Regions from separate parts of the Micromonospora sp. NPDC049282 genome, predicted to be linked through region 2. Evidence: riboswitches for the same ligand, from Rfam matches in the RefSeq annotation. Region 2 holds a riboswitch; the other holds the start of a gene.

Region 1 (7,252 bases), on a different contig from region 2:
CGGCGTACGTCACCCACGCCGGCATCGCGAGCGTCCGCTCGTCACCCGCCGTCCAGCCGACCGGTTCCTACCTCGTCTACAACGTGCCCGTCGCGGCCGGCGAGGCGCTCCGCGACGAGTACCGGAGACTGGGCGGCAACCGTACCGCGACCTACCAACTCCCTGTGGAGGACACCCACACGCTCCGGGTCTCGGGCGAGAGGGCGGTCGGCTGCATGCGTTCCTCCGGCGGGAACGATCCGATGGACCACCTGAGCTGCCTGCCGAAGGACACCTCGTCCCCGGTCAACATCGTGGCGCTGTCGTCCACCCTCGGCGACGGTGAGGCGCGGGCCGATCCGGGGCTGATCGAGGGGGATCGGGTCGGCCTCATCGACTTCGATGCCGACACCTCGGCCGTCAGGTCCCTCGAGACCGTGGTCGCCACCGGCGACGAGACGTTGGGCGGGAACATGCCCGGGCTGGTGGTCGCCCCGGGCAGCGACATCGCCGAGCGGTACGGGCTGCGGGCGTCCGACGCCGTCCTGGTCGCGCTTCTGGACTTCGGGTCGTTGGACGAGGCGGCGCAGGCGCGGTTCCGTGCCACGGTGACCCGGCTCGCCGCGACCGGGCAGACATCGGAGCTCGTCGAGCGGAGGACTCCCGAGGTGGCGGTGGGCATCTGGACGGCGGGCATGGGCGCGGCCGCCGTGTGTCTGCTGTGGCTCAGCGTCGGTGCGGTCATCTCGACCAGCCAGGTTCGGCAACGCGCGATGTACGCCGCTGCCGGCGCCGGTCGTCGGCACCGCCGCCTACTGGCGTTGCGGCTGATGGCTCCGCCGTTCGCCGGTTTCCTGCTGACCGGGGCGATCGCGATCAGCGCCGCGTGGATCTCCGGGGTGCACGACGGCAGCCCGTTCGGCTGGTGGTGGACACTGCCGTCGCTGGCGGGAATGGCAGCCGTCCTGGTCGTCGCCGGGCAGTACGCCCGACCTGTTCGGCAGGCGCCGGGCTGACGGGGCGAGTGGTCACCCGATCAGCGGCCGGAAGGTGCCGAGCAGCACGCTGGCCGTCAACGCCGAGCCGGCCAGCAGCGCCGCTCCGGTGATCAACAGCCAGTCGGCGACGACGAACCGCTGCGGACGGGCCACCGCGCGCGGGGTGCCCGCGTCGAAGCCCCGGGCATCCATCGCGACGGCCAGCCGGGTGCCGCGCCGGATCGCGCCGACCAGCAGCGTGAACGCGGTCGACGCGAAGAGCCGCAGCTTGGCCAGCGGATTGCGCCCGGCGTCCACGCCCCGGGCGCGGCGAGCCATGCTGATCATCCGCCACTCCTGTTCGAGGAGCGGCACCAGCCGGAACGCGGCCAGCGCGCCGATGGCGAACCGGGCCGGCGCCTTCGCGTTCTGGATCAGCGCGTCGGCCAGTTCCGTCGGATCGGTGGTGGCGAAGACGATGATCCCGGGCAGCGCCACCGCGAGCATGCGCAGCACCAGCCCGAGCGCCGTGACCAGCACGCCCTCGGTGACCACCACCGGGCCGGCCTCGACGAACACCCGGCCGGACCGGTCGGCGGCGAAGAGCACCAGCGTGACCAGGATGCCGACGGCGGCGGCCAGCAGCGGCCAGGCCCGCCGGGCCAGCACCCGGTAGCGGACGCCGAACAGCGGCAGCACGGCCAGCTCGACCGCGATGGCGATGGCCGGCGCGACCGGGTCCAGCGTCGCCACCAGCACGACGGTGAACACCAGTGCGGCGGCCAGCTTCGCCACCGGGTTGCGCCGCGCCAACGGGGCGCCCGGCGTCGCCACCGGTTCCAGGCCGATCACGGGACCACCCCGTCCGGGTCGGCGGGCGGGCGGTCCAGGTTGAGCGTCCGGTCGGCCAGCGCGGCCACGAAGTCCGCGTCGTGGGTCACCGCGACCACGCCGTGCCCGGCGTCGCGCAGCTCGGCCAGCAGGTCGACCAGCTCCAGCCAGGTGCGCCGATCCTGGCCGAACGTGGGCTCGTCGCAGATCAGCAGGCGGGGCGCGGTGGCCAGGGCGGTCGCCACGCTCAGCCGCCGCGCCTCGCCACCGGAGAGGGTGTACGGGTTGGCGCCGGCGAGCCGGTCCAGCCGCAGCCGCTCCAGCAGCGCGTCGACGGTCGCGGTGACCGCCGCCTCGGACCTCCCGGTCCGGCGCGGCCCGAGCGCCAGCTCGTCGCGGACCGTGCCGGTGACGAACTGGTGCTCCGGGTCCTGGAAGACCGAGCCGATCCGTCCGGCCAGCGCGGGCGCCCGCCACCGGTGCGGCGGAGTGCGCGCGTCCCGGCCGGCCAGTTCGGCGGAGGCGGTGACCGCACCCGCGCCGGGGCGCGTCAGGCCACCGAGGAGCAGCGCCAGGGTGGACTTGCCGACGCCGTTCGGGCCGAGCACGGCGAGCGCCTCGCCGGCGCGTACCCGGAGGTCGGTGGGGGCCAGCCGGGGCGGCAGGCCGAGCCGGTCGGCGGTGAGCAGCACGTCGCCGGCCGGCGTGGCGGCGTGCCGCGGCGGCACGGTGTGCCCGGGCACCCAGACCCCGGCGGCGGCCAGCGCCGCGCCGTGCGCGGCGAAGACCGCCTCGGGCGGCCCGTCGGCCCGCACCCCGCCACCGGGCTCCAGCACCACCACCCGGTCGACAAGCGGCAACGCCTCGGTGACCCGGTGCTCGACGAGGATCAGCGTGGTGTCCGGGTCGAGCGCGTCCGCGACCGCCCGGCGGATCAGCGTGGCCCCGGCCGGGTCGAGGTTGGCGGTGGGTTCGTCGAGCAGCAGCAGTCCCGGCCGGAGCGCGAGCGCCCCGGCGAGCGCCAGCCGCTGCTGCTCGCCTCCGCTGAGCGCGGCGGTCCGGCGGTCCCGGTGGTAGGGGAAGCCGACCCGGCGCAGCGCCTCGTCCACCCGGGGCCAGATCTCCTCGGCGGGCACGCCCCGGTTCTCCAGCCCGAACGCGACGTCGTCGCCGGAGCGGGCCATCACCAGCTGGGTCTCCGGGTCCTGGAACACCACGCCGACGCGCTCGCGGGCCTTGCGCGGGTCCAGCCCGTCGATCTCGACGGTGCCCTCCTGCTCGCCGGAGTCGTCGGGCAGCAGCCCGGCCAGCGCCGCCAGCAGCGTGCTCTTGCCCGCCCCCGACGCGCCCAGCAGCAGCACCCGTTCCCCGCTCTCCACACGCAGGTCGATGCCGCGTACCGCCCAGGCCCGGCGTCCCCCGTGCCGCCACCCGAACCCCCGCAGCACCACGCCGCTCACGGTCCCACCCCTTCCCCAGCCTCAGTGATCAAGGAGTTCGCGTCAGGAAAACCGCTCGCCGCCGACGCGAACTCCTTGATCAACGGCGGGATCCCCGTCAGACCAGGGCTCGGTCGCGGCCGGCGGGGAAGCGGTCCAGGACGCCGGTGTTGGCCAGCGCCCGGGTCAGCACCCACGCGCCGAAGCCGGCGACGACGGTGGCGCTGACGATCGTGATCAGCGCGTACGGGATGCGGTAGGAGGTCAGCTCGTAGGCCTTGTTCCAGTAGACGAAGTCGAAGATCGCCGCGCCGAGGCCGGTGAGCGCGCCCGCCAGCACCGCCACCGGCAGCCGGAACGAGCGGTAGCGGAACGCGGCGAACGCCAGCTCGGCGCCGATGCCCTGCATCAGGCCCTGGAGGATCACGATGCCCGCCCACTGGCTGCCCAGCAGCGCGGACACGATCGCGGCCACCGTCTCGCAGTAGAGCGCCGCGCCCGGCTTGCGGATGATCAGGCCGGCGAGCACCGCCGGGATCAGCCACACGCCGTAGAGCACCGCCTGCGCCGGCGGGAAGAACGCGAACGCCGCGTCGGTGGCGCTCCAGAGCAGGCCCCAGGCCCAGAAGACGACGCCGAAGGCGACCGCGATCACCGAGGCGACGACGATGTCGACGGTACGCCAGCGGTTGCTGTCGGTGTGGTTCATGACGGACTCCCAGTTCGTGGTGAGGAACCAGGAGAAGACGCACGCCGCGGCCGGTTTGCCCGGACTGCGGCGCGGCTGGAGGTCGACCGAACTCCCTGCGCTGGCATTACCCAGATCAGGTTCGAGGGTCTGCGGGCACCGGCCCGCACTCTCAGCGCTGTGCGCTCCCCTGTCGGATGTGAAGTTGTCTCGTCGCAGACGCTAGCACCGACGGCGGCCCCGGGCCCAGCAGGGCGAAGGTCGGCTACGGTGGCGATCATGCGGATCGAGGCGCGGGGCCTGACGTTCGACGTACGCACCGGGGGCCCCGAGGACGGCGAGCCCGTCCTGCTGCTGCACGGTTTCCCGCAGCACGCCGGCGAGTGGGACGCGGTGACGCCCGCGCTGCACGCCGCCGGGCTGCGCACGTACGCGCTCGACCAGCGCGGCTACTCGCCCGGCGCGCGGCCGGACGCGGTCGAGGCGTACCGGATCCCGGAGCTGGTGGCCGACGCGGCGGCCGTGCTGGACGGGCTCGGGGTGACCGCCGCCCACCTGGTCGGGCACGACTGGGGCGCGATCGTGGCCTGGGGCCTGGCCGCGGCGCACCCGGAGCGGGTGCGGACGCTGACCGCGGTGTCGGTGCCGCACCCGGCCGCGATGGGGCACGCGCTCGCCACCGACCCGCGGCAGAAGGCGAAGTCCGCCTACATGGCGCTGTTCCGGATGCCGGGCAAGGCGGAGAAGGTGCTGCTGGCGCTGCGCGGGGCCGCGCTGCGCCGGCTGCTGCGCGGGGTCGGCGACACGGACACGGTCGAGCGCTACGCCGAGCCGATGCGCTCACCGGGCGCGCTCACCGCCGCGCTCAACTGGTACCGCGCGATGAGCGGGTCGGACATGAAGGCGGTCGGGCCGGTGGCGGCGCCGACCACGTACGTCTGGAGCGACCGGGACGTGGCGATCGGCCGGACCGCCGCCGAGGCGTGCGCGGCGCACGTCACCGGCGACTACCGCTTCGTGGTGCTCCCCGGCGTCAGCCACTGGATCCCCGACGAGGCCCCCGGCCCGCTGGCCGAGGCGATCCTCGCCCGGACGTCAGGGACGGAGAAAGCATGACGGTGAGTGCCGAGGCGTACCTGGCGACGGTGACGTCGACGATGGAGCGGGTCGCCGCAGAGCAGCGGGTGAACGTGGCCGCGGCGGCCGACCTGATCGTCGCGGCGGTACGCGCCGACGGGGTGGTGCACGCGTTCGGCACCGGGCACTCCGAGGCGCTCGCCATGGAGATCGCCGGCCGGGCCGGCGGGCTGGTGCCCACCAACCGGATCGCGCTGCGCGACCTGGTCCTGCTCGGCGGCGAGCCGGCCGACGTGCTCGGCCCGAAGCTGGAACGCGAGCCGGCGGTGGCGCACCGCCTCTACGAGCTGGCCCCGGTCCGGCCGCAGGACGTGTTCGTGCTCGCCTCCAACTCGGGCGTGAACGGGGCGATGGTGGAGTTCGCGTCCGTGGTGAAGGAACGCGGGCATCCCCTGGTGGCGATCACCTCGGCGCGGCACGCGGAAGGGATGATCTCGCGGCACCCGTCCGGTCGCAAGCTCGCCGACTTCGCCGACGTGCTGCTGGACAACGGCGCCCCGTACGGCGATGCCACGCTGCCGTTGCCCGGCGGCGGCGCGGTCGGCGCGGTCTCCTCGATCACCGCCGCGTTGCTGGCCCAGCAGATCACCGTCGAGGTGGTGGCCCGGCTGGTCGCGGCGGGGGAGCGGCCACCGGTCTACCTGTCCGCCAACATCACCGGCGGCGACGAGCACAACGCCGAGCTGGAGGCGCGGTACGCCGGGCGGATCCGCCGCGGATCCTGAACCGGTTTCGTGATCATCCGAAGCGGGCACAGGCGCTCCTGCCGGCGGGCGTTCACCCGCCGGCCGTGCCGTCTTCCCCGGAGGTTCACCAGTGTCCAAGGAATCCGAGAAGCAGCGTTGGCAGCGCAACTTCGCCGACCTGCTCCAGGAGCTGCGCGTGGCGCAGACCGGCGTGCAGATCCTCTTCGCGTTCCTGCTGACGCTGCCGTTCAGCAACGGGTTCACCCGGACCACCGAGTTCCAGCGTGACGTCTACATTCTGGCGCTGCTGACCGCCGCGGCGTCCGCCGCGATGATCATTTCGCCGGTCGCGTTCCACCGGGCGCTGTTCCGCCAGGGCCGCAAGCCGGAGCTGGTCCGCTTCGCCCACCGGATGGCCACCGGGGGCCTGTTCTTCATGCTGATCGCGATGGTCAGCTCGGTCCTGCTGGTCAGCGACTTCGTGCTGGACCGGCCGATCGCGTTCCTGCTCAGCGCGCTCACCGGCATCTGGTTCCTGCTGTTCTGGGCCGTCCTGCCGTTCAGCCGCCGCAACTGGGGTGAGGACGACATCGACGACGATGACGACGACCCGCAGACGCTCACCAGCGACTGACGGTCCGCCAAATCGGGCGTGCACGCGACGCTACCCCTGGGTAACACCCGGGGGTAGCGTCGTCTTCGTCGAGCGCGTCGATCGCAGCCGGACCGACCATCCAGGAGGCAGCCGTGACCACGACACAGAACAATGCCGACGGGGTGGGGCCGCTGCCCACCGAGGCCGGTCAGGTTTCGGAGAAGGAGGCCCGCCAGGTCGCCGAGGCGGCCCGCGAGTCGGCCTGGGACCGGCCCAGCTTCGGCAAGGAACTCTTCCTCGGCCGGTTCCGGCTCGACCTGATCGACCCCTGGCCCCGATCCGACCCGGCCGACGTGGCCCGCGCCGAGGAGTTCCTCGGCGCGTTCGGGGCGTACCTGGGCAGCGAGGTGGACGGCGCGGCGATCGAGCGCGACGCGCACATCCCGGACGAGGTGTTCCACGGGCTGGCCCGGCTCGGCGCCTTCGGCATGAAGATCGACCGGAAGTACGGCGGCCTCGGGCTGAGCAACCTGCACTACTGCCGCGCGCTGATGCTCGCCGGTTCGGTGAACCCGGCGATCAGCGCCCTGCTCTCCGCGCACCAGTCGATCGGCGTGCCGCAGCCGCTGAAGATGTTCGGCACGCCGGAGCAGAAGGACCTCTTCCTGCCCCGGTTGGCCGCCGGTGAGGTCTCCGCGTTCCTGCTCACCGAGCCGGACGTCGGCTCCGACCCGGCCCGACTCGCGACCACCGCCGAGCCGACCGAGGACGGCACCGGCTACCGGCTCAACGGGGTGAAGCTCTGGGCCACCAACGGCACCGTCGCCACCCTGCTGGTGGTGATGGCCCGGGTGCCGGCCGTCGAGGGCCGGCGCGGCGGCATCACCGCGTTCGTGGTGGAGGGCGACAGCGACGGCATC
Region 2 (7,252 bases):
GTCCGAGGTGTACGGCAGCACGGTGAACCCGTCGGCGACCAGGTCCTCCGCGGCGCGCAGCAGCTCCACCCCGTCGGGCAGCAGCGTGCGCTCGTCGCCGATCACCTCCAGCTTCACCCAGTCGGTGTCGAACGCCTCCCGGGCCAGGTGCGCCACCTTCACCGCCTCCACCGAGGTCCGGCAGCCGGCCGTGTTCGGCAGCAGCCGTACGCCGCAGCGCTCCAGCAGGTCGAGCAGCCCACCCGTACCGCCCGGGGTGGTGTCCACCCGGCGCAGCGCCAGCGTCACCAGCTCGGCGCCGGAGGCGCGGATCGCCGCCTCCAGCACGTGCAGGTTGGCCGCGCCACCGGTGCCGAGGACGAGCCGGGAGCCGAACGCGACGCCACCGATCTCCAGGGACATCCCGCTCACCCGCCCTGCGCGGCGCTGAGCACCTCGACCCGGTCGCCGTCGCGCAGCACGCTCACCGGCCAGCCGCCGCGCGGCACCACCTCGCCGTTGACCGCGACCGCGAGGCCGCGCTGCTGCCCGGTGACCGCGCGGACCACCTCGGCCACCGTGACGCCGTCGGGCAGCGTCCGTCCCGTGCCGTTGACGATCAGTTCCACCTGGGCTCCTTCGGAAACCGGTCCGGGGTGAAGGGGGCGAGCGCCGGATCCGGCTCGCCGGTGACGATCAGTTCGGTGACGAGGTCCGCGGTGACCGGGGTGAGCACGATGCCGTGCCGGTGGTGCCCGGTGGCGGCGAGCACGCCGGTCCGGCCGGGCAGCGCCCCGATCACCGGCGCGTTGTCCGGGGTGCCCGGGCGCAGCCCGGCGACCGCCTCGACCAGCTCGTACTCGGTCAGCTCCGGAACCAGTTCGACGGCCGCGCGGAGCAGCCGCAGCACGCCGCCGGCGGTGACCTCGGTGTCCGCGCGTTCCTCGACGGTCGCCCCGACCACCACCTCGCCGCTGTTCCGGGGCACCAGATAGACCGGCTCGCCGTCGGCGTACCCCCGGATCACGTGCCGGAAGCCCGGCGGGCCGCCACCGGGCGCGCGGAGCCGGAGCACCTGGCCCTTCACCGGCCGCACCGGCAGCCCGGTCAGCGCGGCGGCGCCGCAGCCGGCCGCGACCACGGTGACCCGCGCGTCCACCTCGGACAGCGCGCCGACCCGGGCGGGCCGGAACACCACGCCGGCCCGTTCGGCCGCGACGCGCAACGCGGCGACCAGCCGGCGCGGGTCGACCTGGTGGTCGCCGGGAGCGACCGCGCCGCCGCGCACCCGGGTGGCGAGCGCCGGCTCGCGGTCGCGCAGCGCCGACGGACGCAGCGGCGTGATCGGCAGTCCCAACCCCCGCTGGTACGACCACAGCCGCCCCGCCTCGGCCAGGTCGTCGGCGGTGAGCCCGACCACAAGCGTGCCCTCGGTGCGGTGGCCGAGGTCGACGCCGCTCGCCTCGGCCAGCTCGGCGGCGAACCCGGGCCAACGTGCCGCGGACTCGACCAGCAGCGCGGTCAGCTCCTGCTCACCGAAGTACGCCTCGGCGACCGGGGAGAGCATGCCGGCGGCCACCCGCGACGCTCCCGACCCGGGCCGGTCGTCGTGCACACTCACCCGCAGCCCGCGCTGCGCGCACCGCCACGCGATCGCCAGCCCCACCGGCCCCGCCCCCACCACCCCCACCTCGGTAAGGAAGGGCCCCTTGTCAACGCTTCCGGTAGCGGAAGGGCCCCCGCTCAACACGTCAGCGCCCCGAGCAGCGCGGCGGTGGCGTGCGCGGGATCGGCCGCCGAGCTGAGCGCGCCGACCACCGCCACCCCGTACGCCCCGGCGGCCCGCAGCGCCGGCACCGACGCGGCGGTCACCCCGCCGATGGCGATCACCGGAACGGTCACCGCCCCGGCCACGGCGCGTACCCCGTCCGGACCGATCGGCGCGGGCAGGCCCGGCTTCGTGGTGGTGGCGTGGCACGGGCCCACGCCCAGGTAGCTGGCCCCGTCGGCCACCGCGGCCCGGGCGGTGTCCGCCTCCCGGGCGGTCGCGCCGAGCACCGCGTCGGCGCCGAGCACCCGGCGCGCGGCGGCCACCGGCAGATCGTCCGCCCCGACGTGGCCGCCGGACGCGCCCACCGCGAGCGCCACGTGCAGCCGGTCGTTGACCAGGCAGCGCGCCCCGTACGGCCGGCAGGCCTCGACCACCCGCCGGGCCAGCTCGTACGCCTCCCGGTCGGTGGCATCGTCCGCCACCCGCACCTGCACGACGAGTTCGGCGCGGGCCACCGGCAGGGCGGCACGCAGCACGCCGAGCGGATCCCGCCCGGGCCGGGTGTCGGTGATGAGATGCAGTCGTCCCAGGGACGGCACGGCAACGCTCCTCCCTGCGCCGGCATTACCCGGATCAGGTTCGACGGTCGGGGGCTGTCAGCCCCCCTCTCAGCCCGGTCCGTACCGGGCTCCCGTGGGTCACTTGCGGCCTACCGTACGACGGGTCCCCGGCCGGACGGAAGACCGGATGACGTTTTTCCCACGACGGCACCACTCGGCGGACCGGGACAGCGGGTGACCGTCGCATCACGACACGCTGCCCGGATGGCCACCTCCGCCCGTGTCCCGCCACGTCTGTCGTCCCTGCCGTTCCGGGGCAGCCGTGCCGTCGCCGAAGGACTGCTGACCTGGACGAAGCTGCGCGGGCCGACGTGGGTCCGCCTCCTGCCGGACGTGTACGTGCACCGGGGCGGACACCGCGCCGACGACCACCGGATGTGGTGCGAGGCGGTCGCGTTGCGGCTGCCGCCGGACGCGGTGCTGGCCAGCCGCAGCGCGGCCTACCTGTTCGGTGCCGACCTGCTCACCCGGGGCGATCCGGTGACCGTGCTCCTGCCGACGACAGCCCGGCTGCGCCCGCATCCCCGGCTGTCGATCGTGCGGTCACCGGCACCGGCACGGGATCGCACCCGGTTCGCCGGGCTGCCGGTCACCACCGCGCTGCGCACGGCGTTCGACCTGGGTCGCCTCGGTCCCCGGGTGGAGGCGCTGGTCGCCGTCGACGCGCTGCTGCGTCGCCGGGTGGTGGAACTCACCGCGCTGCGCGCCTACGCCGCGGACCGTCCCGGCTGGCCGGGCTCGTCACTGCTGCGCGAGGTGTTGACGCTGGCCGAGCCGCTGAGTGAGTCCCCGATGGAGACGCGCCTGCGGCTGCTCCTCCTCGACGCCGGCCTCGGCCCGCTGACCGCCCAGCACGAGGTGCGCCACGGCGGGCGCTTCGTGGCCCGGGTAGATCTGGCCTGGCCGACGCTGCGCATCGCGGTCGAGTACGACGGCGACCACCACCGGGAGCGGGCCCAGTTCCGGCGGGACGTGGCGCGCCTGAACGCGTTGCGCTCGGCGGGCTGGATCGTGCTCCGGTTCACCGCCGACGACGTGCTGCGCCGCCCCGAGGCCACTGTCGCCCTGGTCCACCAGGCCCTCGCCGAACGCCGCACCACCATGCCGGCCCGCTGACGCCCTACTGCCGCCGCTGGACCTCGTCGTGCTGCGCCGTGCCGGGCGACGCCGGGACATGCCGCGCCGGGGCGGGACACGACGCATCCGGCTGGGCGTCGCGACCCGCGCCCAGGTCGGACGGGCAGGGCCAGGAGGCAGGGGCCGGCAAGGCCGGGCCGGGCCGGCGCCCCGAGATACCCACAGCGTTCCACTCGCCAGGGTCGCCGTCCGTGAGTGGAACGCTATGGGTGTCAAAACGCACCGCAGACACCCATAGCGTTCCACTCACCCCTGGTCACGCCCCCCGGGCGGCGGGGGGCGAGGGCGGGGGCGGGGGGTGTCAGAGGAGGGCGTCGAGGGTGTCCAGGTCCTCGTCGGTGGGCTGCCAGGTGCCCGCGTCGGCGTTGGCGCGTACCTGCTCGGGCGTGGTCGCGCCGGCGATCACCGAGGTCACCGCGGGCCGGGCGGCCAGGCCACCGATGGCCACCTGGAGCATGCTCACCCCGCGCTCGGCCGCGTACGTCTCGATCGCCTCGATGGTGTCCCAACGTGCCGCGGCCAGCCGCTCGGCGTACCGGCCGCCGCCGGCGAGCCGGCTGCCCGCCGGTGGCTGCTGGCCCCGCCGGTACTTGCCGGTGAGCAACCCGTTGGCGAGCGGGAAGAACGGCAGCATGCCGAGGCCGAACCGCTCGCAGGCCGGGATCACCTCGTCCTCCACCCCGCGCTCCAGCAGCGAGTAGTGGTTCTGCGCGGAGATGAACCGGGTACGGCCCTGCGACGACGCGGTCCAGTCGGCGTCGGCGATCTGCCAGCCGGCGAAGTTGGAGTTGCCGAGGTAGCGCACCTTGCCGGCGGTGACCAGGTCATCGAGCGCGGCGAGCGTCTCGTCGATCGGCGTGCCCGGGTCGGGCTCGTGCATCTGGTAGAGGTCGATGTGGTCGGTGCCGAGCCTGCGCAGCGACGCCTCGACCGCGCGGGCGATGTAGCGGCGGGCGCCCCGGGCGCCGTGGTCCGGCCCGTTCGCCCCGTTCATGTCCATGCCGAACTTCGTGGCGACCACCACGTCGTCCCGGCGGCCCTTGAGCGCCTGGCCGAGCAGTTCCTCGGAGCCGCCCTGGGGTTCGCCGTAGATGTCGGCGGTGTCGAAGAAGTTGATCCCGGCGTCGAGCGCGGCGTCCACCACCGCCCGGGTGCCGTCGAGGTCGAGCTTGCGGCCGAAGTTGTTGCAGCCGATGCCGACCACGGACACCACGAGCCCGGAGTCGCCCAGCCGGCGATAGGTCATCTCACTCACGAGATCCACCCTATGCCCGCCACCGGCCGGTTCCTCGTCGATCACCCGACGTCCCAGACCGGCTCCGGCGTCTCCACCACGTCCCCGTCGCCCCGGAACAGCACGAACCGGTCGAAGGTGCGGGTGAACCACCGGTCGTGGGTGACCGCGATGACCGTGCCGTCGAACGCGCCCAGGCCGGCCTCCAGCGCCTCGGCGGAGGCCAGGTCGAGGTTGTCGGTCGGCTCGTCGAGCAGCAGCAGGGTGGCCCCGGACAGCTCCAGCAGCAGCACCAGGAAGCGGGCCTGCTGGCCGCCGGAGAGTGTGCCGAACCGCTGGTCGCCCTGGCCGGCCAGCTCGTAGCGGGACAGCACCCCCATGGCCGCGTGCCGGTCCATGCCGGCCCGGTGTTCGTCGCCCCGCCACAGGATCTCGACGAGCGTCCGCTCCGTCAGCTCCGGCCGGTCGTGGGTCTGCGAGAAGTGACCGGGCCGGACCCGGGCGCCGAGCCGGACCACGCCGCCGTGCGCGACCGGTGTGAGCGCGGCGGCGCCGTCGACCGGGGTGTTGCCCGGGTCGGGGTCGGAGCCGCCGCGGGCCAGCAGGCGCAGGAAGTGCGACTTGCCGGTCCCGTTCGCGCCGAGGACCGCGACCCGGTCGCCGTACCAGATCTCCAGGTCGAAGGGGTAGGTCAGGCCGTCCAGCTCGAGCTGCTCGGCGATCACCGCGCGCTTGCCGGTCCGCCCGCCGGTCAGCCGCATCCGGATGTCCTGGTCCTTCGGGGGTACGGGCGGCGGCCCGGCCTCCTCGAACTTGCGCAGCCGGGTCTGCGCGGCCTGGTAGCGGGAGGCCAACCCGTCGTTGTACGCGGCCTTCTGCTTGTACATCAGCATCAGCTCGCGCAGCTTCTGGTGCTCCTCGTCCCAGCGCCGGCGCAGCTCGTCGAGGCGGGCGTGCCGGGCCACCCGCGCCTCGTGCCAGCTCGCGAAGCCACCCGGGTGCACCCACGCGCTGCCGCCTTCCACGGCCACCACCCGGTCGGCGGTCTGCGCCAGCAGCTCGCGGTCGTGCGAGACGTAGAGCACCGACTTGCCGGACTCGCGCAGCCGCGCCTCCAGCCAGCGTTTGCCCGGTACGTCGAGGAAGTTGTCCGGCTCGTCGAGCAGCAGCACCTCGTCGGGGCCGCGCAGCAGCAGCTCCAGGGCGAAGCGTTTCTGCTGGCCGCCGGAGAGGGTGCGGACCGGCCGGTCCCGGGCGCTGTCCCAGGGCAGGTCCAGCACGATGGTGGCGACGGTGTCGAAGAGCACCTCGGCGTCGTACCCGCCGCTCTCGCCCCAGGCGGCCAGCGCGTCGGCGTACGCGAGCTGGGCCTTGCCGGCGGCGGAGCTGTACTTGCCGCGGACCTCGGCCGTCCGCATCGCCGTCTCGGTCTCGACGAGCCGCCGCCCGGCGTCGCGCAGCGCCGGCGGGGCGAGCGACAGGGCCAGGTCGGCGAGCGTCGACTCGTCGCCGATCATGCCGATGAACTGCCGCATCACACCCAGGCCGCCGGCGCGGGCGATCGCGCCGGTGCGCACCGGCAGGTCGCCGGCGACCATCCGGAGCAGAGTCGTCTTGCCGGCGCCGTTGGGGCCGACGAGCGCGACCTTGGCGCCCTCACCGACCCGGAACGACACCTCGCCGAACAGCTCCCGCCCGTCCGGGAGGATGTGCCCGACCGCTGCCACGTCCACGTATCCCACGCCGGCATCCTGCCCGAGTCGACGGGGCGGGCGACACCCGATTACCGGGTGACCCGGAGCACCCGGTAGCCCTTCTGGCTGGCGTGCCGCTCGACCTGCCAGCCCTGCTCGACGAGCCAGCGGTGCAGCGAGTCACCGCCGAGGTGGCGGGCGACGACGAGCCAGGCCACGCCGTCCGGGGTGAGCCGGGGCAGCCAGCGCAGCAGCAGGTCGTGCAGCTCGGCCTTGCCGATGTGGATCGGCGGGTTCGACCAGATCTGGGCGAACGTGACGTCCGGCGGCAGGTCGTCCGGCGCGACGGCCCGGACCCGGTCGGCGGCGCCGATCCGGGCGGCGTTGGCGGCGGTGAGGGCGCGGGCGCGTTCGTTGACGTCAACCGCCCAGACGGTGGCGGCCGGCGCGACGGTGGCCAGGACGGAGGCGATCGGGCCGAACCCGCAGCCGATGTCGAGCAGCGGGCCGGCGACGTCGGCGCCCGGCAGGTCGGCCTTGCGCAGCAGCACCGCGGTGCCGGGGTCGAGCCGGTCGGCGGAGAACACCCCGCCGGCCGAGGTGAGGGCGTAGTCACGCCCGGCGACGGAGAACTCGACCTCGCGCGGACGGGCCGGGGTCGCGGGTTCAGCGGTGAAGTAGTGGTCGCCGGTCACGACGGCATTCTCGCACCGCCGGACGGTGGGCCGGACGACGGTACGGCGGGCGGGGGCGGACGCCACTCCGCCGGAATTTCCCGATATTACCCCTGAAAGGGATAATCGGTCTTACTCTATCC

Evidence for each region. A riboswitch is a leader RNA that binds a small molecule or an ion and turns the genes downstream of it on or off. The one in region 2 is predicted to bind thiamine pyrophosphate.
Region 1: it holds a riboswitch for thiamine pyrophosphate, as region 2 does, so the genes downstream of both, ACGFI2_RS28695 (ECF transporter S component) here and thiE (thiamine phosphate synthase) in region 2, are expected to answer to the same signal.

The regions. Positions count from the first base shown of each region.
Region 1 is NZ_JBICSL010000026.1:63,417-70,668, reverse strand. It holds gene ACGFI2_RS28710 (hypothetical protein) at 1-995, shown strand, start outside; gene ACGFI2_RS28705 (energy-coupling factor transporter transmembrane component T family protein) at 1,008-1,808, opposite strand; gene ACGFI2_RS28700 (ABC transporter ATP-binding protein) at 1,805-3,247, opposite strand; gene ACGFI2_RS28695 (ECF transporter S component) at 3,345-3,935, opposite strand; TPP riboswitch at 4,010-4,116, opposite strand; gene ACGFI2_RS28690 (alpha/beta fold hydrolase) at 4,194-5,030, shown strand; gene ACGFI2_RS28685 (sugar isomerase domain-containing protein) at 5,027-5,776, shown strand; gene ACGFI2_RS28680 (DUF6328 family protein) at 5,868-6,371, shown strand; gene ACGFI2_RS28675 (acyl-CoA dehydrogenase family protein) at 6,485-7,252, shown strand, end outside.
Region 2 is NZ_JBICSL010000021.1:44,916-52,167, forward strand. It holds gene ACGFI2_RS26525 (thiazole synthase) at 1-411, opposite strand, end outside; gene thiS (sulfur carrier protein ThiS) at 408-608, opposite strand; gene thiO (glycine oxidase ThiO) at 599-1,726, opposite strand; gene thiE (thiamine phosphate synthase) at 1,723-2,349, opposite strand; TPP riboswitch at 2,344-2,455, opposite strand; gene ACGFI2_RS26545 (DUF559 domain-containing protein) at 2,575-3,486, shown strand; gene ACGFI2_RS26550 (aldo/keto reductase) at 3,809-4,771, opposite strand; gene ACGFI2_RS26555 (ABC-F family ATP-binding cassette domain-containing protein) at 4,804-6,483, opposite strand; gene ACGFI2_RS26560 (class I SAM-dependent methyltransferase) at 6,525-7,130, opposite strand.